4 regions of the Streptomyces sp. NPDC026301 genome follow, and region 4 is predicted to be linked to each of the others. Evidence: riboswitches for the same ligand, from Rfam matches in the RefSeq annotation. Region 4 holds a riboswitch; each other region holds the start of a gene.
What was found. Region 4 has a riboswitch for cobalamin ahead of ACZ4MH_RS05870 (prenyltransferase/squalene oxidase repeat-containing protein). Riboswitches for the same ligand answer to the same signal wherever they lie in the genome.
Positions count from the first base shown of each region.

Region 1: it holds a riboswitch for cobalamin, as region 4 does, so the genes downstream of both, ACZ4MH_RS29500 (cobalamin biosynthesis protein) here and ACZ4MH_RS05870 (prenyltransferase/squalene oxidase repeat-containing protein) in region 4, are expected to answer to the same signal.
Region 2: it holds a riboswitch for cobalamin, as region 4 does, so the genes downstream of both, metE (5-methyltetrahydropteroyltriglutamate--homocysteine S-methyltransferase) here and ACZ4MH_RS05870 (prenyltransferase/squalene oxidase repeat-containing protein) in region 4, are expected to answer to the same signal.
Region 3: it holds a riboswitch for cobalamin, as region 4 does, so the genes downstream of both, ACZ4MH_RS17890 (ribonucleoside-diphosphate reductase subunit alpha) here and ACZ4MH_RS05870 (prenyltransferase/squalene oxidase repeat-containing protein) in region 4, are expected to answer to the same signal.

Region 1 covers NZ_JBVHPN010000021.1:54,947-60,311, forward strand. The annotation lists gene ACZ4MH_RS29490 (inorganic phosphate transporter) at 48-1,295, shown strand; gene ACZ4MH_RS29495 (hypothetical protein) at 1,327-1,575, shown strand; cobalamin riboswitch at 1,731-1,929, shown strand; gene ACZ4MH_RS29500 (cobalamin biosynthesis protein) at 2,067-3,035, shown strand; gene ACZ4MH_RS29505 (cobyric acid synthase) at 3,032-4,600, shown strand; gene ACZ4MH_RS29510 (putative cobaltochelatase) at 4,651-5,365, shown strand, end outside.
Region 2 covers NZ_JBVHPN010000004.1:400,486-405,850, forward strand. The annotation lists gene ACZ4MH_RS09650 (FUSC family protein) at 1-1,986, opposite strand, end outside; gene metE (5-methyltetrahydropteroyltriglutamate--homocysteine S-methyltransferase) at 2,183-4,513, opposite strand; cobalamin riboswitch at 4,670-4,887, opposite strand; gene ACZ4MH_RS09660 (amino acid adenylation domain-containing protein) at 5,066-5,365, shown strand, end outside.
Region 3 covers NZ_JBVHPN010000009.1:163,744-169,108, forward strand. The annotation lists gene ACZ4MH_RS17885 (ribonucleotide-diphosphate reductase subunit beta) at 1-319, opposite strand, end outside; gene ACZ4MH_RS17890 (ribonucleoside-diphosphate reductase subunit alpha) at 319-2,748, opposite strand; cobalamin riboswitch at 2,902-3,033, opposite strand; gene ACZ4MH_RS17895 (GNAT family N-acetyltransferase) at 3,110-3,625, opposite strand; gene mctP (monocarboxylate uptake permease MctP) at 3,732-5,348, opposite strand.
Region 4 covers NZ_JBVHPN010000003.1:7,185-12,549, reverse strand. The annotation lists gene ACZ4MH_RS05880 (aldehyde dehydrogenase) at 1-1,121, opposite strand, end outside; gene ACZ4MH_RS05875 (MBL fold metallo-hydrolase) at 1,251-2,288, shown strand; cobalamin riboswitch at 2,371-2,510, shown strand; gene ACZ4MH_RS05870 (prenyltransferase/squalene oxidase repeat-containing protein) at 2,689-3,945, shown strand; gene ACZ4MH_RS05865 (SCO2322 family protein) at 3,942-4,670, shown strand; gene ACZ4MH_RS05860 (energy-coupling factor transporter transmembrane component T) at 4,667-5,365, shown strand, end outside.

The DNA of each region.
Region 1 (5,365 bases), on a different contig from region 4:
CCTACGGTCGTTCGCGTCACTGACCATCGAACTGATTGCCTGGGTGAATGGAACACATCACGCTTCTCATCGGGATCGTGATCGTCACGGCCTTGGTGTTCGACTTCACGAACGGCTTCCACGACACGGCCAACGCCATGGCCACCACCATCTCCACGGGGGCCCTCAAGCCCAAAGTCGCGGTGGCGATGTCGGCGGCGCTGAACCTCGTCGGCGCGTTCCTCTCCGTCGAGGTGGCCAAGACCATCTCCGGGGGCATCATCGACGAAGGCGCCGGCATCCGGCCCGAAGTGATCTTCGCCGGCCTGGTGGGCGCGATCGTCTGGAACCTGCTGACGTGGCTCGCCGGCCTCCCCTCCAGCTCCTCGCACGCCCTCTTCGGCGGCCTGATCGGCGCGACCCTGGTGTCCGTCGGCATCGGCGGGGTCAACGCCGACGCGGTCGTCATGAAGGTCCTCATCCCGGCCGTGGCCGCGCCGATCGTCGCGGGCATCGCCGCGACGGCCGCCACCCGGCTCACGTACCGGCTGGCCCGCAACCGCGCCGACGAGGACACCGCCAAGGGCTACCGCGCCGGGCAGATCGCCTCGGCCGCCCTGGTCTCCCTCGCGCACGGCACCAACGACGCCCAGAAGACGATGGGTGTCATCACCCTGGCGCTGATCACCGGCGGTGTGGTCGCCCCGCACGCCGACCCGCCCCTGTGGGTCATCGCCTCGGCCGGTCTCGCCATCGCGCTCGGCACGTACCTGGGCGGCTGGCGGATCATCCGCACGATGGGCAAGGGGATCACCGACATCCAGCCGCCGCAGGGCTTCGCCGCCCAGACCGGCGCGGCGGTGACCATCCTCGCCTCCTCGCACCTCGGCTTCGCGCTCTCCACCACCCAGGTCTGCTCCGGTGCGGTCATGGGCTCCGGCCTCGGCCGCAAGGGCGGCGTGGTCCGCTGGTCCACGGCGGGCCGGATGGTGATCGCCTGGGGCCTGACGCTGCCGGCCGCCGCGCTGGTGGCCGCGGGCGCGGCCTTCCTGGCCGGCCAGGGCACCTGGGGCGTCACCGCCGTCGCCGTCCTCGGCCTCGCGGTCTGCGGCGCCATCTGGGCCGCCTCCCGCCGCAAGCCGGTGGACCACAGCAACGTCAACGACGTCGAGCCGGCCGGTGTCGTCACCGCCGCGCTGCAGACCGTCACCCCGCCGCCCGCGGGCGCGACCACGGCCGGCGCCGGCTCCATCGACGGCATCCCGGCGCAGTCCCCGTCCGCCTCCCGCTCCCCCGCCGCCTCGGCCGTCCGCTGACGCCGGGCGCTCGCGTTAAGGAACTCACGCCATGAACATCGACTGGGCGGCACTCGGCCAGGTCTTCGGCACCACCCTCGTGGTGACCGTCGGGATGGTGGGCCTGTTCACCCTGGGCATCGTGGGCACGTCCCGCAAGCCCCGCCAGGAGGGCGAGGCGGCCGCCGCGGCGGCCGTCGGCGGCGGCTCCTCCGCCGCGGCCCGCACCGGCGGCTACGCCTGCTTCGCGCTCTGCCTCGCGGCCGTCGGCTACGGCATCTTCCTGATCGTCACCGGCTGAGGCACTCACGCAGCACCTGAAGGCGCCCGGCGCCGCGGTTCCTTCCGCGGCACCGGGCGCCTTCGTCGTCCGCCCGCTTCCCCGGCGCCCGGCCTGTGGTGTCGGCCACATGCTCTGCCATACGCCCGCGTCGCAGGTCAAGGGTGAGTTGACGGGCATTCGCGGCACGTGGTGGACTGCCCGGTGCCATTCGGCGACAGATGAGGAAGTCCGGTGAGAATCCGGCGCGGTCCCGCCACTGTCACCGGGGAGCGCTCCTCCAGAAGAGGCCACGGCCCGCCGCAGACACGGGCTGGAAGGCCGGGGGCAGCGCCGATCCGGGAGCCAGGAGACTCTCGTCGCCCGTCACGTCGAGCCAGGGCGCGGACCCTGAGTGAGGACACACGCCATGCCGGGCCCCGAGCCGAGACCCCTGCCTTCCTGCGCCGTACGCCCGGTACGCGACCGCGTACGGCCGTCCCTCCGAGGCACGACGGCGGGCTGATCCGACGATGCGTGCCGAACACGCCACCTATGCGTGCGGCGCGGCTCTGGGCTTTCTCGGCGACCTGGCCGTGGGCGATCCCCGCCGCGGCCACCCGGTGGCCGCCTTCGGGCGGGCCGCGGGCGCCGTGGAGCGCGGGCTGTGGCGCGACCACCGCGGATACGGAGCGGCGCACACCGCGCTGTGCGCCGGCGGGGCCGCCGTGGGCGCCGCGCTGCTCTCCCGTGCCGTACGCAACTGCGCCCCCGCCCGCATCGCGCTGACCGCCGCCGCCACCTGGGCCGTGCTGGGCGGTACGACGCTGGGCCGGGAGGCGCGCGCCATCGGGAGCGCGCTGGAGGCCGGCGATCTGGACGTGGCGCGCGAGCGGCTGCCGCACCTGTGCGGCCGCGACCCGCAGGCACTGGACGGGCCGCAGATGGCCCGCGCGGTGGTGGAGTCCGTCGCCGAGAACACCTCCGACGCGGTGGTGGGCGCGCTGGTCTGGGGCGCCGTGGGCGGCGTTCCGGGGCTGGTCGCCTTCCGTGCCGTCAACACGCTCGACGCGATGGTGGGGCACAAGTCGGCGCGCTACCGCCGGTACGGCTGGGCCTCGGCCCGGCTGGACGACGTGGCGGGCTGGCCCGGCGCCCGGCTGACCGCCGCACTGGCCACCGTCGCCGGGCCCGACCCGCGCGGCGCGTGGCGCGCCTGGCGGGCCGACGGAAAGCGGCACCCGAGCCCCAACGCGGGCCCGGTGGAAGCCTCGTTCGCGGGCGCGCTCGGCGTACGGCTGGGCGGCACGCTCGCCTACGCGGGGCGGGTCGAGCACCGGCCGGTGCTCAACGACGGCGCACGCGCGGTCGACGGCGCGGACATCGCGCGCGCGGTGCGGCTGTCGCGCCGGGTGAGCGCGCTGGCGCTGGTGACGACGGTCGGGGCGCGGATCGCCGTGGGCGCGGTGCGCGGAGCGCGGAAGGCGAGGAGATCCCGGTGAGCGGTACGGACAGGACTCTCGGTGGCGGCCTGCTGGTCGCCGGGACGACGTCGGACGCGGGCAAGAGCGTGGTCACGGCGGGCATCTGCCGCTGGCTGACCCGCAAGGGCGTCAAGGTCGCGCCCTTCAAGGCGCAGAACATGTCGCTCAATTCGTTCGTGACGCGCGAGGGCGCGGAGATCGGGCGGGCGCAGGCCATGCAGGCAGCGGCGGCCCGTGTCGAGCCGACCGCGCTGATGAACCCGGTACTGCTCAAGCCCGGCAGCGACCGCAGCAGCCAGGTCGTCCTGCTGGGCAAGCCGGTGGGCGAGATGAGCGCCCGCGGATACTTCGGCGGGGCCGAGGGGGCGTCCCCCGGGCAGACGCTGTACGCGGGCCGCCGGGAGCAGCTGCTCGGCACGGTCACCGACTGCCTGACCGAGCTGCGCCGCACGCACGACGCGGTGATCTGCGAGGGCGCGGGCAGCCCGGCCGAGATCAACCTCCGCCGCACGGACATCGTGAACATGGGCATCGCGCGCGCCGCGAACCTGCCCGTCGTCGTGGTCGGCGACATCGACCGCGGCGGCGTCTTCGCGTCCTTCTTCGGCACCACCGCGCTGCTCTCCGCGGCCGACCAGGCGCACATCGCGGGCTACCTGGTGAACAAGTTCCGCGGCGACGTGACGCTGCTGGAGCCGGGCCTGGACATGCTCAAGCAGCTGAGCGGGCGGCCGACGCTGGGCGTACTGCCGTTCCGGCACGGGCTCGGCATCGACGAGGAGGACGGCCTGCGGGTGTCCCTGCGGGGCGCGGTCCGCGAGAGCGTCGTGGCGCCGCCGCACGGCAGCGACGTCCTGCGCGTCGCGGTCGCCGCCGTCCCCCTGATGTCGAACTTCACGGACGTCGACGCGCTCGCCGCCGAACCGGGCGTCGTGGTGCGCTTCGTGGACCGGCCCGAGGAGCTGGCCGACGCGGACCTGGTCGTACTGCCCGGCACCCGCGGGACCGTACGGGCCCTGCAGTGGCTGCGCGAGCGCGGCCTCGCGGACGCGATCGCCCGCCGCGCCGCGGAAGGCCGCCCGGTGCTCGGCATCTGCGGCGGCTTCCAGATGCTCGCCGAGCACATCGAGGACGAGGTGGAGTCGCGGGCCGGGGCCGTCGACGGGCTCGGACTGCTGCCCGTACGGGTGCGGTTCGCGGCGGAGAAGACCCTCGCGCGGCCGGCGGGCGAGGCGCTGGGCGAGCCGGTGGCGGGGTACGAGATCCACCACGGCGTCGCCCAGGTCCGCGCGGGCGACGAAGCCTTCCTGGACGGCTGCCGCGTCGGCTCCGTCTGGGGCACGCACTGGCACGGCTCCCTGGAGAGCGACGGCTTCCGGCGCGCCTTCCTGCGCCGGGTGGCCGCCGACGCGGGGCGCGCGTTCGTGCCCGCGCCGGACACCTGCTTCGACGCGCTGCGCGAGGAACAGCTCGACGCGCTGGGCGACCTGATCGAAGAACACGCGGACACCGCGGCCCTGCTGCGGCTGATCGAGGACGGGGTGCCCGCGGGGCTGCCGTTCGTCCCGCCGGGGGCGCCGTGAGCGCGCCCGAGGGGAAGCCAACGAAAGCCACTCGAAGGAGTGATCCGTACGTGAGCACCCGGTATCCGTTCACCGCTGTCGTCGGCATGGACGACCTGCGGCTGGCGTTGCTGCTGAACGCGGTCAGCCCGGCGGTGGGCGGGGTCCTCGTCCGCGGCGAGAAGGGCACCGCCAAGAGCACGGCCGTGCGCGCGCTGGCGGATCTGCTGCCCGACGTCCCGGTGGTCGCCGGCTGCCGCTTCAGCTGCGACCCCGCCGGTCCGGACCCGGAGTGCCCGGACGGGCCGCACGAGGTGAGCCCCGCCGAAGCCCGTCCGGCCCGCATGGTCGAACTCCCGGTGGGTGCCTCGGAGGACCGCCTGGCGGGCTCGCTCGACATCGAGCGCGCCCTGTCCGAGGGGGTCAAGGCGTTCGAGCCGGGCCTGCTCGCGCACGCCCACCGCGGCATCCTGTACGTGGACGAGGTCAACCTCCTGCACGACCACCTGATCGACCTCCTCCTCGACGCCGCCGCCATGGGCGCCTCGTACGTCGAGCGCGAGGGCGTCTCCGTGCGGCACGCCGCGCGGTTCCTGCTCGTCGGGACGATGAACCCCGAAGAGGGCGAGCTGCGGCCGCAGTTGCTGGACCGGTTCGGGCTGACCGTGGAGGTCGCCGCGTCCCGTGAGCCGGACCAGCGGGTCGAGGTGGTCCGGCGGCGGCTGGCGTACGACGCCGACCCGGCCGGCTTCGCGGCGCGCTGGGCCGCCGAGGAGGAGGCGCTGC
Region 2 (5,365 bases), on a different contig from region 4:
GCGCGCGACGATGATGTCGATGTTCCGGGCGATGCGCCGGCCGGCCCGCTCCAGCCGCGGGTCGGCCGCGACGTTCTTGCTGTACGGCACGAGCTCGGCCGTCGCCGCCAGCGAACGGGCGTGGTACGCGCAGGTCTCCAGCAGCGCCACCAGATAGCGGGCGGTCTGCCGGCGCCCCCGCAGCGGCGTGATCGGATGCGTCAGCGGCTGCGTGGAGGCACGCAGATCGTCCAGCGCCGAGTCCAGGTCGCGCGCCTTGTCCAGCAGGTCGGCGGCGGGACCGCCACTCAGCTGCGCTACCGCGGCCGTCACCACGTCGCTCAGCCGCTCCAGCACCGTGCCCAGCAGCTCGTCCGTGCGGCGGTCGGTGTGCACCGGCAGCACCAGCACGGCGGCGATGATCCCGCAGGCCGCGCCGAGCGCCGTCTCCTCGATGCGCAGCACCAGCACGGCCAGGCTGTAGGTGTTCAGCAGCGTGTAGAGCAGGCCCAGCATCGCGGTGACGCAGAAGGACATCAGCGCGTACGACAGCGGCGCTGTGAAGAACATCCCGAAGATGAAGAGCAGTACGAGGGCGAACGCGAGCCAGGTCTGGTTGCCGACCAGCCCGGCGAGTGCGACACCGGCGACCACGCCGAGGATCGTGCCCACCAGCCGGCGGTACCCCTTGACCAGGATCTCGCCCGTCGACGCGGTGTTGAGGAAGACCACCCAGCAGGTCAGCACCGCCCAGTACCAGCGCTGGCTGGAGAGGAACTCGCCGCCGATGATGGCCAGCGTCGAGCCCACCGCGACCTGGAAGGCGGCCCGGGTGGTGGGCCGCTTCAGCCCGGTGCGCTCGTCGGCCTCCTGCTCCTCCGACGCGCCCTCGAGACTGCCCATCGCGACGTCCTCGGCGTCGAACTCCTCGCGGGAGCGGGCCGTCGCGGGCGTGTCGTCGGACGCGTCCTGCGGCCCGTCCAGCGCCAGCCGCAGACCCAGCACGGCGCGCGCGGCCTCACCGATGCCGCGGAAGACGTCCTGGACGGCGGGGGAGGCGGCCGGCAGCTTGTCCTCGTCGCGGTAGCCGAGCAGCCGGTTCCGTACGTGGGCCAGGGCCATGCCGCGGTCGTCGGCACCGCGGCGCGCGATCAGCAGATGCAGTGCGCCCAGGTCCCGGCGCAGGGTGCGGGTCTCGGCGTCCTCGCCCGGCGCGCGGTCGGCGGCGACCGGCACCGGCGCGTGCGGCAGGTGCATCGTGATCGTGTCGGCACGCTCGGCGCTGCGCGCGTTCAGCAGGATCACGCCCAGCCGCTCGGCGGCGATCTCGGCGTCCGCGATGCGGCGCTGCAGCCGCGCCGCCGTGGCCTCGTCCCGGGTCCCCTCCTCCAGCCGGCCCTGGATCATCAGGGCCGCCTCGTGCAGCCGGGCCGTGCGCCGCCGCAGCGTGTCCAGGACCTTGTCCAGGTCGTCGGGGCCGGCGTCCAGCAGCTCGAGCTGGGCCGCCAGCAGCTGCGCGAGCCGCGCCCGGAACGCCTCGCGGAGCCGCCCCAGGGTGCGCTGGGGCGTCTCCGGTACGACGGCGAAACGGACGACGGCGCTGCACGCGAACGCGACGGCCAGCGTCAGATACAGCTCCGGCAGCGCGCCGACGGTGGCCTGGACGAACAGCGAGACGAAGTAGACCTGGAAGCCCATCAGGCCGAGGGCCGTGCCGCGGTCGCCGAACCGCCGCCCGTACACCGCGCCGAAGATCAGCAGCACGAAGAAGACGTCACCGGCGATGATCCGGGTGTGCAGCAGCGCACCCAGCGACATCGCGGCGAGGGCGACGGGCAGGCCGCACGCGAGCGTGACGGCCTGGCCGCGCACCTCCTTCTCCTTGATCGCGAAGGTGGCGACCATGGCCGCCATGGCGCCCGCGACCATGTGCGTGACGTCCGTACCGAGCAGCGCGAGGACGGCGAGGGCCAGCACGATCGCGCCGACCGTCCGCAGCCCCGCCATCAGCCGCAGCAGTCCCGGGTCGGACGCCGCGAAGCGGTCCCAGGTGCGGATGGAGGCCCGCCGTGTCGCTGCTATCACGCTGCCGTACTCTCCCGAAGCTCGCCATGATCCATGGAGGCCCCAGCATCCCACGAGTCACGCCCCGGTACCGAGGTCGGTGCGCGCATCGCTGAGTCCGGCAGCGCCCTCGAAGGCGTCAGGCGGTGTCCTCCCGCGCCGTGCGCGTCCGGCGGACGCGATGGGCCGCCGCGACCAGGTTCTCCAGTGAGGTGCGCGTCTCCGGCCAGCCCCGGGTCTTCAGGCCGCAGTCGGGGTTGATCCACAGCCGCTCCGCGGGGACGGCCGTCAGCGCCGCGCGGATCAGGGCCTCGATCTCGTCGGTGTCCGGGACGCGCGGTGAGTGGATGTCGTACACACCCGGGCCGACCTCGCGCGGATAACCGGCGGCGGCCAGCTCACCGGCCACCCGCATGTGGGAACGGGCCGCCTCCAGGCTGATCACGTCGGCGTCGAGGTCGTCGATGGCCGGGAGAATGTCGCCGAATTCCGCGTAGCACATGTGCGTATGGATCTGGGTGTCGGGGCGCACGCCGCCGGTGGCGAGCCGGAACGCCTCGGTGGCCCAGGCCAGATAGGCGGCGTGGTCGGCGGCGCGCAGCGGGAGCGTCTCGCGCAGCGCCGGCTCGTCCACCTGGACAACCGAGGTGCCCGCCGCCTCCAGGTCGGCCACCTCGTCGCGCAGCGCCAGCGCGACCTGGCGCGCGGTGTCGGCGAGCGGCTGGTCGTCGCGGACGAAGGACCAGGCGAGCATCGTGACGGGACCGGTGAGCATGCCCTTGACCGGCCGCCCGGTGAGCGACTGCGCGTACCGGGTCCAGCGCACCGTCATCGGCTCCGGGCGGGAGACGTCGCCGGCCAGCACCGGCGGGCGGACGTAGCGGGTGCCGTAGGACTGGACCCAGCCGTGCCGGGTGGCGAGGTAGCCGGTCAGCCGCTCGGCGAAGTGCTGCACCATGTCGTTGCGTTCCGGCTCGCCGTGCACCAGGACGTCGAGCCCGGCCTTCTCCTGGTACGCGACGACCTCGCGGATCTCCGCCGCGATCCGCTCCTCGTACGCGTCCTCGTCGATCCGGCCCGCGCGCAGATCGGCGCGTGCGGTGCGCAGCGCGGACGTCTGCGGGAAGGAGCCGATGGTGGTGGTCGGCAGCGGCGGCAGGCCGAGGTGGGCGCGCTGGGCCGCGGACCGCTCGGGGTAGGGCTGGGAGCGCCGGCAGTCGGCGGCGGTGACGGCCGCGGCGCGGGCGCGCACGGCGGGGTCGTGGGTGAGCGCGGCGCCGGTACGGGAGGCGAGGTCGGCGCGGTTGGCGGCCAGTTCGGCGGCGATGATGCCGGTGCCGTGCGTCAGCCCGCGGGCCAGGGTGACCAGCTCGGCGGTCTTCTGCCGGGCGAAGGCGAGCCAGCGGGCGATCTGCGGGTCGATGTCGCGCTCGGCGGCCGCGTCCAGCGGGACGTGCAGCAGCGAGCAGGAGGCCGCCACGTCCACCCGGTCGGCGAGGCCCAGCAGGGTGCCGAGGGTGGCGAGTGACTTCCCGTGGTCGTCGATCCACACGTTGCGGCCGTTGACGACGCCCGCGATCAGCCGCTTGCCGGGCAGGCCGCCGGCCGCCGCCAGGTCGTCCAGATTGCCGGCCGCGGCCTCGGTGAAGTCCAGCGCCAGCCCCTCGACGGGGGCCTTGGCCAGTACCGGCAGGGCCTCGCCGAGACGTCCGAAGTAGGTCGCGACCAGGAGCTGCGGGCGGTCGGTGAGGGCGCCGAGGTCGCGGTAGGCGCGGGCCGCGGCGTTCAGTTCGGCCGGGGTGCGGTCCTGCACGAGCGCCGGTTCGTCCAGCTGGACCCACTCGGCACCGGCGGCGCGCAGGTCGGCGAGGACCTCGGCGTAGACGGGCAGCAGCCGGTCGAGCAGGGTCAGCGGCTCGAAGCCGGGGTCCACGCCGGGGGCCGGCTTGGCGAGCAGGAGATAGGTGACCGGGCCGACCAGGACGGGGCGTGCGGTGTGGCCGAGCGCGCGGGCCTCGCTCAGCTCCGCGACCTGCTTGCGGGAGTCGGCGGCGAAGACGGTGTCGGGGCCCAGCTCCGGCACCAGGTAGTGGTAGTTGGTGTCGAACCACTTGGTCATCTCCAGCGGCGCCGCGTCCTGCGTGCCGCGGGCCATGGCGAAGTACCCGTCCAGGGCGTCCGTTTCGACGGCGGCGCGGTGCCGGCGGGGGATCGCGCCGACCATGACGCTGGTGTCCAGCACGTGGTCGTAGTACGAGAAGTCGCCGGTCGGTACCTCGTGCAGGCCCGCCTCGGCCAGCTGCCCCCAGACGGAGCGGCGCAGTCCCGCGGCGGTCTCCCGGAGCGCGTCGGCGGTGACGCGGCCCTTCCAGTACCCCTCGACCGCCTTCTTCAGTTCCCGGTCCGGCCCCTGCCGGGGATAGCCGTACACGGTGGCCCGTACGGCCGTGGCGGTGTTCTTGCTGGTCACGTTGCTCTCCTTCGCGAGCGTGTCTCCGAGCGCCCGGCGACGGGCGAGAGCGCGAAGGGAGTGCACAGCGGACGGGACGCCACGCACTCGTGTGCCGCGTCCCTGCTGTACGCCGACCCGCCCTCGAGGTCACCGGAAGGACCGCACACGACGGGGGCCGCGTGCGGGCAACGGGCAGGTCTTCGGACTCACGAGCACGTCCACCCGAAGGTAGACACCTACTGGCCGTCGCTTCCCGGACCCGGTCGGATCCAGTGCGTATGACGGCGGTCGTTCCCGCTCACCGCTGCGGGGCAGTCCCGGATTCCCACCGGGTTCCCTCTTACGACGCGCCTGCCTGGCGGACAGGGCGAACCAGCTGCAGCGATCAGGTTATGCCCTGTCGCCGTCCACGTGCCATCCCCCGCTGTGTGCGTACGCCGTGCCGAGTGTCGTCGGGCAGCCCCGCGCGGAACAGGTCGGGGGTATCGGGCCGACTGTCCGACAAGCTGACCTGACGTGTCGTCAGGCAGAGTGCCGAGATGTGCCGCACGCGCCCCTTATCGTGCGCTTATGAGTCAAATGCCTGATTCCGCCCGTGACCGGATCGCCATCATCGGCATCGGCTGCCGCCTGCCCGGCCACGCCAACGACCACCGGGCGTTCTGGCGGAACCTGGCCGAGGGCCGGGACTGCATCGTCCCGACCCCGGCCGACCGGTACGACGTCACCACCCTGGGCAGCCGGGACCGGGCCAAGCCCGGGCGGCTGGTCGGCGGCCGCGGCGGGTACATCGACGGCTTCGACGAATTCGACCCGGCGTTCTTCGGCATCAGCCCGCGCGAGGCCGCCCACCTCGACCCGCAGCAGCGC
Region 3 (5,365 bases), on a different contig from region 4:
GCGCCTCGGGGGAGTTGATGTGCTTGTAGAGAGTGAGGACCAGGTTGTTCGACACGATCGAGTCGCCGGTCGCGAAGAAGGCGACCAGCCGGCCGATCAGGTGCTGCTCGCCCGGCGACAGCTTGGCGAGGTCGGCCACGTCGGAGTGGAGGTCGACCTCCTCCACGGTCCAGGTGTTCTTGATCGCGTCGCGGTAGCGGTCGTAGAAGTCCGGGTACCGCATCGGACGCAGCGTCAGCTCGAAGCCCGGGTCGAGGAGGTTCTTGTGCGTCGCGCCGACGGTGTGGGTGGCGGCGGCGCTCTCGGGTGCGGTGGTCATTACTGGCATGCCTCGCAGGACTCGGGGTTCTCCAGGGAGCAGGCGATCGCCTCGGGGTCGGTCGCCTGCTGGGGTACGGGGGCGGCGGCGGCCGTGCCGCGCGCGGACTGCGCGATCCGGGTCGCCGGGCGGGACCGCAGGTAGTACGTGGTCTTGATGCCGCGCTTCCACGCGTAGGCGTACATCGAGCTGAGCTTGCCGATGGTGGGCGCCGCCATGAAGAGGTTCAGGGACTGGCTCTGGTCCAGGTAGGGAGTGCGGTCGGCGGCCATGTCGATCAGCGCGCGCTGCGGGACCTCCCAGGCCGTGCGGTACAGCGCGCGGACGTCCTCCGGCACCCATTCCAGGTCCTGGACCGAGCCGTTGGCCTCGCGCAGCGCGTCACGGGTCCGCGCGTCCCACAGGCCCAGCGCCTTGAGCTCCTCGATCAGGTACGCGTTGACCTGCAGGAACTCCCCGCTCAGCGTCTCGCGCTTGAAAAGGTTGGAGACCTGCGGCTCGATGCACTCGTACACGCCCGCGATGGAGGCGATGGTCGCGGTGGGGGCGATCGCCAGAAGGAGTGAGTTTCGCATGCCGGTCGCCGCGATACGGGTGCGCAGCGCGGCCCAGCGGTCGGCCCAGCGGGGCTCGGCATTGGGGTAGTGGTCGGGGTGCAGCACGCCGCGGGCGGTGCGGGTCGCCGCCCAGTTCGGGTGCGGGCCGTGCCGCTCGGCGAGGTCGGCGGACGCCTCGTACGCGGCGAGCATGATCCGCTCGGAGATACGGGTGGACAGCTCGCGCGCCTCGGGGGAGTCGAACGGCAAGCGCAGCCGGAAGAACACGTCCTGGAGGCCCATCAGGCCCAGTCCCACCGGTCGCCAGCGGGAGTTGGACGCGCCGGCCTGCTCGGTCGGGTAGAAGTTGATGTCCACGACGCGGTCGAGGAAGGTGACGGCCGTCCGGACCGTGGCGTCCAGCTTGGCCCAGTCCAGCTCGCCGTCCGCGCCCAGGTGCGCGGCGAGGTTGACGGAGCCGAGGTTGCAGACGGCCGTCTCGCCGTCGTCCGTGACCTCCAGGATCTCCGTGCACAGGTTCGAGGAGTGCACGACCCGGCCCGGCTCGGCGGTCTGGTTCGCGGTGCGGTTGGCGGCGTCCTTGAAGGTCATCCAGCCATTGCCGGTCTGCGCCAGGGTCCGCATCATGCGGGCGTACAGCGTCCGCGCGGGGACGGCCTTGATCGCTTTTCCGTCGGCCTCCGCCTGCCGGTACGCGGCGTCGAACTCCGCGCCCCACAGGTCCACCAGCTCCGGCGCGTCCGCCGGCGAGAACAGCGACCAGTCCTGGTCCGCCTCGACCCGGCGCATGAACTCGTCCGGGATCCAGTGCGCGATGTTCAGGTTGTGCGTACGCCGCGCCTCCTCACCGGTGTTGTCGCGCAGCTCCAGGAACTCCTCGATGTCCGCGTGCCAGGTCTCCAGATACACGCAGGCGGCGCCCTTGCGGCGGCCGCCCTGGTTCACCGCGGCGACACTCGCGTCGAGGGTCCGCAGGAACGGCACGATGCCGTTGGAGTGCCCGTTGGTGCCGCGGATCAGCGAACCGCGGGCGCGCACCCGGGAGTACGAGAGGCCGATGCCGCCCGCGTGCTTCGAGAGGCGCGCGACCTGGTGGTAGCGGTCGTAGATCGAGTCCAGCTCGTCCAGCGGCGAGTCCAGCAGATAGCAGGAGGACATCTGCGGGTGGCGGGTGCCGGAGTTGAAGAGCGTGGGGGAGGAGGGCAGGTAGGAGAGCGTGCTGGTCAGCGCGTACAGCGCGGCGACGTCCTGGACGGCGCGGTCCGAGTGGTCCTCGGCCAGGCCGCAGGCCACGCGCAGCAGGAAGTGCTGCGGGGTCTCGATGACCTTGCGGGTGATCGGGTGCCGGAGGAGGTAGCGGGAGTAGACCGTGCGCAGGCCGAAGTAGCCGAAGCGGTCGTCGGCGCCGTCCTGGAGGGCCGCCTCGACCAGCGCGTCCAGCGTGGCGGCGTGCGTCCGGACGAACTCCGCCGTGCCGTCGGCGATCAGACCCTCGCGGTGCCCCGTGGCGACCGAGGCGGCGAAGCCCGTCGCGCCCTGGCTCGCGGCCTCCTCGGCGACCGCGGCGGTCAGCAGCCGGGCGGCCAGCTTGGAGTACTGCGGCTCATCGCCGATCAGCCCGGCCGCGGCCTCCATCGCCAGCTCGCGCAGCTCCGCCGCGTCCGAGCCGGCGTGCCGGCCGCGCAGCGCGGCCGCGGCGACCTTGCCCGGGTCGGTGGCCGGCAGGTCGGCGGTGAGGTCGGTCAGGGTGCGCAGCAGGGCCGTACCGGGGCCGTCGTCGGGCCGCGCGGTCGTCGCCCGCGCCTCCTGTGCCGCCCGCTTCTCCTGTGCCGCCTGCGCCTCTTGTGCTGACTCCGCTGGCGCGATGGTCACCTTGTGCTCTCCTCACTCGGCTGGGGCCGGGGGAGGGCGGTCGGAGGCGTACGGGCAGCCGCGCCGGAGCCCTGCCGGGCACGCGGGCACACCACGCAGCGTCCACCGGCCCATCCCACGGAGCCCGGACGTCTCGACGCCCGCACCGGAACGGATACGGACGTACCGTCGGCAGGTCCTCGGACTCGGCGAGCGCGGCACAAATGCCCACTCAGCACACCGTTGCGGGACAGTTCCGGATTCGCACCGGATTCCCCTGCGGCGACAGCGAGCACGAGCATACATCTTGTGTCGCCCCGCGCGAGCGTTCCCATATCTTGTGTCGCGACGCTGCTGTCCGTGCAGCCGTACGCACGGATGGTCACCCCTGCGAAGGCGTCAGCTCCCGGGCGAACGTCAGCAGCGGGCCGGCGTCCGGTATCGGATGCCAGTCGCGGTCCGGGGTCCGCGTGAACCCCAGGCGACGGTAGATGCGGTGCGCGCTGAGCATCGAGCGCTGGGAGGACAGCACGAGACGTGCGCAGCCCTCGGTCTCCCGCGCACGTTCCAGACACGCGCGCACCAGCGCCTCGCCCGCGCCTCTGCCGCGTGCCTCCTTCGCGACCGCCAGCATCCGGAACTCCGCCTCGCCCGGCCGCGCGATGTCCGCCCACGGACCGCCCGCCGGCACGAACGTCACCCCGCCCAGCACCTCGCCGTCCGCCACGGCCACCAGCACCTCCGCCTCGGCGGCCCGCCGCGCCACGTCCCGCAGCAGGGGCAGATAGCCGTCGTCCTCCCCGAAGTCGAGCAGCCCGTCACCGAGATACGCCTGGGCCGTGATCTCGCCCAGCCACGCGTGCTCCTCCGTACGTATCCGCCTGACCACGATGTCCATGGGATCCATGCGCTCAGTGTGCACCGGGGGTACGACAACGGGCCGCCGGTTTCCACCGGCGGCCCGTCGGCCGTCATGAGCTCAGGCGGGACTCTGCGGTCACGACCTAGTGGGCGGCGCCCGCCGTGGCCGGCGGCAGGTCCACCTGGACGCCCTTGTCACCGGCGTCCGCCGTGTAGTCCTCGGGCGAGGTCTCGTCGATGCCGGCAGGGGCCTTCACGGCCCGCAGGACGACCGTCAGGACCACCGTCACCAGGACGTTGAGCACGAACGCGGTCAGGCCGATGTAGCCGATCTCGCCGATCCCGGGGATCTCCGCGTTCGAGCCGCCGAAGTGCTTCTGCGTGGGGCTCGCCACGCCGTACGCCGCGACCGTGCCGTACACCATGCCGACCGCCCAGCCGGCGAGCAGCGCCCAGCGGTGGAACCAGCGGGTGAACAGGCCGCCCACCAGCGCCGGCATGGTCTGCAGGATCCAGATGCCGCCCAGCAGCTGGAAGTTGATCGCCACCGTCTTGTCCATCGTCAGGACGAACGCCAGCGCGCCGACCTTCACCAGCAGCGACACCAGCTTGGCGACCTTGTGCTCCTGCGCGGGCGTGGCGCCCGGCTTGAGGAAGTCCTTGTAGATGTTGCGGGTGAAGAGGTTCGCCGCGGCGATCGACATGATCGCGGCGGGCACCAGCGCGCCGATGCCGATCGCGGCGAACGCCACGCCCGTGAACCAGTCGGGGAACATGTTCTCGAACAGCTGCGGGATCGCCAGCTGCCCGTTCTGCACCTTGATCCCGGCCGCGATCGCCATGAAGCCCAGCAGCGCGAGCAGGCCGAGCATCAGCGAGTACAGCGGCAGGATGGTGGTGTTGCGGCGGATCACGTTACGGCTGCGCGAGGAGAGCGTGGCCGTGATCGAGTGCGGGTACATGAACAGCGCCAGCGCCGAGCCGAGCGCCAGCGTCCCGTACGCCCACTGCGCGTTGGGGCCGCTCGCCAGCTCGCCGCGCGGCTTGCCGGTGGCCGGGTTCGTCTGCGCGAAGGCGTCGCCCGCCGTGTGGAAGATGTGCTCGAAGCCGCCCAGCTTGATCGGGATGTAGATGATCGCCACCGCGATGACGAGGTAGATCAGGCCGTCCTTGACGAACGCGATCAGCGCGGGCGCGCGCAGCCCGGAGGAGTAGGTGTACGCGGCCAGCACGCCGAAGGCGATCAGCAGCGGCAGGTCCTTGATGAACCAGTTCGTGCTCTCGCCGCCGCCGACGCCCATCACGTCCAGGACCGCCTGGATGCCCACGAGTTGCAGCGCGATGTACGGCATCGTGGCGAGGATGCCGGTGAGCGCGACGGCCAGCGACAGGGCCTTGGAGCCGAAGCGGCCGCGCACGAAGTCCGAGGTGGTGACGTACCCGTGCTTGTGCGACACCGACCACAGCCGCGGCAGGAACGTGAAGATCAACGGGTAGACGAGGATCGTGTACGGCACGGCGAAGAAGCCGGCCGCCCCCGCCGCGTAGATCGCCGCGGGCACGGCGACGAAGGTGTACGCGGTGTAGAGGTCGCCGCCCAGCAGGAACCACGTCACCCACGTACCGAAGCTGCGGCCGCCCAGGCCCCACTCGTCGAGGTTGTCGGACTGGTCGGCCCTGCGCCAGCGGGCGGCCAGGAAGCCCATGACCGTCACGGCGATGAAGAAGAAGATGAAGACGGCCAGCGCGATGCCGTTCACGCCGCCGGTCGCGTCCG
Region 4 (5,365 bases):
CCGAAGAGGGTGGGCTCGACGTACCAGCCGGTGGCCTGGTCCGCCGGGCGGCCGCCGCCGGCCAGCACCTTGGCGCCCTCCTGCTGCCCGGCCGCGATGTACTCCAGCGACCGGCGCCGCTGCCGCTCGGCGACCAGCGGGCCGACCTCGGTGGCCGCGTCCAGCGGATCGCCGACCTTCAGGGCGGTGGCCGCTGCGGCGAACCGCTCGGCGATCTCCTCGTAGTGGGAGCGCGGCGCGAGGATGCGGGTCTGGGCCACACACGCCTGCCCGTTGAGCATCCAGGCGAAGGGGGTGATCCCGGCGACCGCCGCGTCCAGGTCCGCGTCCGGCAGGATCACCGCGGCCGACTTGCCGCCCAACTCCAGTGTCACGCGGGTGAGCCGGCGCGCGGCCACCTCCATGACGCGTTTGCCGGCCGCGACCGACCCGGTGAAGGACACCTTGTCCACGCCCGGGTGCCCGACCAGGTACTCGCTGACCTCCCGGTCGGCCGGGAGGATGGACAGCACACCCTCGGGCAGCCCGGCCTCGGCCGCGATCTCCGCGAGCAGATACGCGTCCAGCGGCGTCTCCGGCGACACCTTCAGCACCGCCGAGCACCCGGCCAGCAGCGCGGGCGCGAGCTTGGCGGCGGCGGTGAACTGCGGGACGTTCCACGGCACCACGGCCGCGACCACCCCGACCGGCTCGCGGCGGATCAGCAGCGGCCCGAGGAGGCCCTGCCGCCGCTCCTCGTAGGCGAAGTCGCGGGCGACCGTGATCGCCGCGTCCCAGGCCAGCATCGCGGCGAGCGACTGCACCATGACGCCCGCGGTGTACGGGGTGCCGTTCTGCGCGCTGATGAGCCGCGCGAACTCCTCGCTCCGCACGGCGAACGCGTCCTTGATCCGCGTGATCACCGCGATCCGGTCGGCGAGCGGGGTGTCCGCCCAGACGCCGGAGTCGAAGGACGCGCGGGCCGCCGTGACGGCGCGGTCCACGTCGGCCCGGGAGGCGTGCGGCACCCGGCCGATGACCTGCTCGGTGTGCGGGGAGACGACCTCGATGGTGTCCCGCCCTGCGGGATCGACCCACTCGCCGCCTATGTAGAGCTGTCCGTGCTCGATCAGATCGGCCATCGACTCCGCCTCCCGCGGTCACCGCGATACGTGACGTAAATCTGACGCTGCATCAGAACTGATACCAGTTCTAGCTATAGTGGGCAACGGTGAGGCACGCGACGGCGTGCGGGCCGGGAGGGGCAGGACATGCCGCACGTGATCGACCACCGGGGCGGGGTGTGGAGCATCGCCGTGCCCATACCGGACAACCCGCTCGGGCACACCCTCGTCCATGTACTGGAGACGGACCGCGGCCCGGTGCTGATCGACACCGGCTGGGACGACCCGGACTCCTGGGACGCCCTCGCCGCCGGGCTCACCGCCTGCGGCACCGACGTGGCCGATCTGCACGGCGTCCTGGTCACTCACCACCACCCGGATCACCACGGTCTGTCGGCGCGGGTCAGGGAGGCGTCCGGCGCGTGGATCGCGATGCACGCGGCCGACACGGAGGTCGTCCGCCGCACCCGTGAGGCCGAGCCGGGCACGTGGCTGACGTACGTCATCGCGAAACTGGCCTCGGCTGGCGCGCCCGAGGACCACCTCGCGCCGCTCTACGCGGCCCGCGCCGAGGGGCGCACGCGCGGGCTCCCGGACCAGCGTCCCGCGCTCCCGGACCGCGAGATCGTCCCCGGCGAGCTGCTGGACCTCGCGGGGCGGCGGCTGCGCGCGGTCTGGACGCCGGGCCACACACCGGGCCACGTCTGCCTCCACCTGGAGGAGGCGCACCCGGCGGCGCGCCCCGGGCACGGCCGGCTCTTCTCCGGCGACCACCTGCTGCCGGGCATCACGCCGCACGTCGGCCTGTACGAGGACCCGGACGACGCGACGGTCACCGATCCCCTCGGCGACTATCTGGACTCCCTGGAGCGGATCGCGCGGCTCGGCGTCGCCGAGGTCCTCCCGGCCCACCAGCACGCCTTCACCGGCGCCGCCGAGCGGGCGGCGGAGCTCGTCGCGCACCACGAGGAACGGCTCGGCGGCCTGCGCGCCCTGCTCGCCGCCCCGCTCACGCCCTGGCAGCTCGCCGAGACCATGACGTGGAACCGCCCGTGGGAGGAGATCCCGTACGGCTCGCGCACCATCGCCGTCTCCGAGGCCGAGGCGCACCTGCGGCGCCTGGTGAAGGCGGGGCTGGCCGAGCCGGTGCCGGGCTCGGAACCGGTGACGTACCGGGCGGTGTGAGGCACGCGGCTGCCGGAGGCGGTGGGCCCGGGCGGCCACGCAGCCCTTCTGCACGTGCCGGAGACCGGCCGCTACCCGCCGGTTAAAGTGGTCCGGACAAGTTCATTCGTGCCCGACCGGGGGAAGCCGGTGGAAAACCGGCGCTGACCCGCAGCCGTGAGCCCTGGCGCGCATCCGTGCGCCGGAGCGAGCCGGAACGCCCGGCGGGGCACGCCCAAGGCTCCCGCGTACCGTACGGCCGCCCTTCATCGGCCGTCCGGCGCGCGGCACCGTCGAGGTATACGGAGCTGAGCCCGGTGCCACCGCGCCCGCGCGCCGCGCGCGACGTGGTGCGGCGGAGTACGGCTGCGTGACCTCCCACCTCGCGCACCCCGCGAACCGACCGAGAGGCACCGACCCCATGGCCATCACGGCCCGCTCCCTCGCCGCCCCGGCGCGCCGCTGCGCCGCGGCCCTGGCCGCCGCCGTGCTGTGCGCGGCCGCTGCCCCCGCCGCGTTCGCCGCCGACCCCGCGCCCGCCGCGTCCCCCAAGCTCCCGAAGGGCCTGTACGGCAGCACGGACCCGAAGTACGACGGCGTCTGGCGGCAGTCGCTGGCGCTGCTGGCGCAGGACACCGCGGGCGTGCGCCCGGCGGACTCGGCGGTGGACTGGCTCGCCGGGCAGCAGTGCGCCGACGGCGCGTTCACCGCGTACCGCGCCGACCCGAAGCAGGGCTGCGACGCGAAGACGATGCGGGACACCAACCAGACGGCCGCCGCCGTGCAGGCGCTGGCCGCGGTCGGCGGGCATGCGGACGCGGTGCGCAAGGGCGTCTCCTGGCTGAAGTCCGCCCAGAACGACGACGGCGGCTGGGGCTCGGCCGCCGGCGCCCCGAGCGACGCCAACTCCACTTCGGTGGTGATCGGCGCGCTGGCCGCCACGGGCACGAAGCCCGAGTCGGTGACGGCCAAGAAGGGCGGCACGTCGCCGTACGACGGGCTGCTCGCCTTCCGGCTCGGCTGCGACGCGAAGAAGAAGGACCGCGGCGCGTTCGCCTTCCAGGCCAAGGACGGGAAGCTCGCCGCCAATGAGGACGCGACGGCCGCCGCGGTACTGGGGGCGCTGGGGAAGGGCTTCGTCGTCGAGCCGGGTGCGGACGCCGCGAAGCCGGCGTCCTGCGAGGACGCCGCGAAGGACCCGCACGCGGCCGCCGCCGACGGCGCGGCCCACCTCGTCTCCGTCCTGGACGCGCACGGCCACCACCTGATGTCCGCGATGCCCGGCGCCGAGGCGCAGCCGGACGTCGGCAACACCGCCGACGCCGTCGTCGCGCTGGCCGCCGCGGGGCGTGCCGACGAGGCGAAGCGGTCGCTGGGCTGGCTGCGCGGGCACTCGGCGGCCTGGGCGAAGCAGAGCGGCCCGGCCGCGTACGCGCAGCTGATCCTCGCCACGCACGCCACCGGCGGCGACCCGCACGACTTCGGCGGCACGGACCTGGTGACGAAGCTCAACGCGACCGGCCCGAAGCCGGCGGCCGCCTCGGCCCGGCAGGACGGCAAGGACCAGAAGCAGGACGAGGGCGGCATCTCCGTGTGGTGGGTCGTGGTCGTCGGCCTGGCGGCGGGCGCCGGCATCGGCTTCCTGGTGAGCGGCCGCCGGAAGCAGAACCAGCTGTGAGCAGCGCCGTCCGTATCGCACGCGGCATCGGCGCCCTGGCCCTGGCCGGCACGGCCACGGGCCTGGCCGCCGCGCCCGCGCACGCCGAGGAGTACCGCTACTGGTCCTTCTGGACGGCGGACGCGGCGGCCCACGGGGGCGGTGGCTGGACGTACGCCACCGAGGGGCCCTCGACGGCCCGCCCCGCAGACGGCGGCGTGGCCGGCTTCCGCTTCACCGTCAGCGCCGACTCCGCGCGCGCCACGAAGCCGCGCGCGGCCGCCGACTTCGACGCGGTCTGCGGCGGCACGAAGGCGGCGGACGGCCGCAAGCGGGTCGCCGTCGTCCTCGACTTCGGCACGGCGGCCGACGCCCCGAAGGGCGAGAACCCGCCCGCGGCCCGTACGGAGTGCGCGCGGGTCCCCGAGGACGCGAGCGCGGGCGACGCGCTGGCCGCGGTCGCGGCGCCGCTGCGGTACGACTCCAGTGCGCTGCTGTGCGCGATAGCCGGTTATCCGGAAAAGGGCTGCGCCGAGCAGGCGGGCGGGTCGTCGAAGGGCTCCGGCGAGTCCACCGGGTCCACCGGGTCCGCGGCGCCCGATGGTGGCGCGTCCGGCTCCGGTGCGTCCGGCTCCGGCGAGCACACCGGTGCCGGTGGGCCCTCCGCCGGCCTGATGGGCGGCATCGCCGCGGTTGCCGTCCTCGGCGCCGCCGCGGTGTGGCAGGCCCGGCGCCGGCGCGGATGACCGGCACCCGAGCCCCCGCCCGGCTGCGCGCCCCCGCCCGGCTGCGTGCTCCCCTCGCCACGCGGGGGCGTGCGCTGCACGCCGGCGCGTGGTGGCTGTGGGCGCTGGGCCTGGCGACGGCCGCGTCCCGCACCACCAACCCGCTGCTCCTCGGCCTGCTCATCGGCGTCGCCGGATACGTGGTCGCGGCCCGCCGCTCCGACGCGCCCTGGGCCCGGTCCTACGGCGCGTTCGTCAAGCTCGGCCTGGTCGTGCTCGCCATCCGGCTGGTCTTCGCCTTCGTACTCGGCTCGCCCGTCCCCGGTACGCACCTCCTGGTCACGCTCCCCGAAGTGCCGCTGCCCGACTGGGCGCGCGGCGTGCGGATCGGCGGCCGGGTCACCGCCGAGGGGATGCTCTTCGCGCTGTACGACGGGCTGAAGCTGGCCACGCTGCTGATCTGCGTGGGCGCCGCCAACGCGCTCGCCAACCCGGCCCGCCTGCTGAAGTCCCTGCCCGGCGCGCTCTACGAAGCGGGCGTGGCCGTCGTCGTGGCGATGACCTTCGCCCCGAACCTGGTCGCCGACGTCCAGCGGCTGCGCGCGGCGCGCCGGCTGCGCGGCCGCCCCGACCGCGGTGTCAAGGCACTGCTCCAGGTCGGACTGCCGGTGCTGGAGGGCGCGTTGGAGCGTTCGGTGGCGCTCGCGGCGGCGATG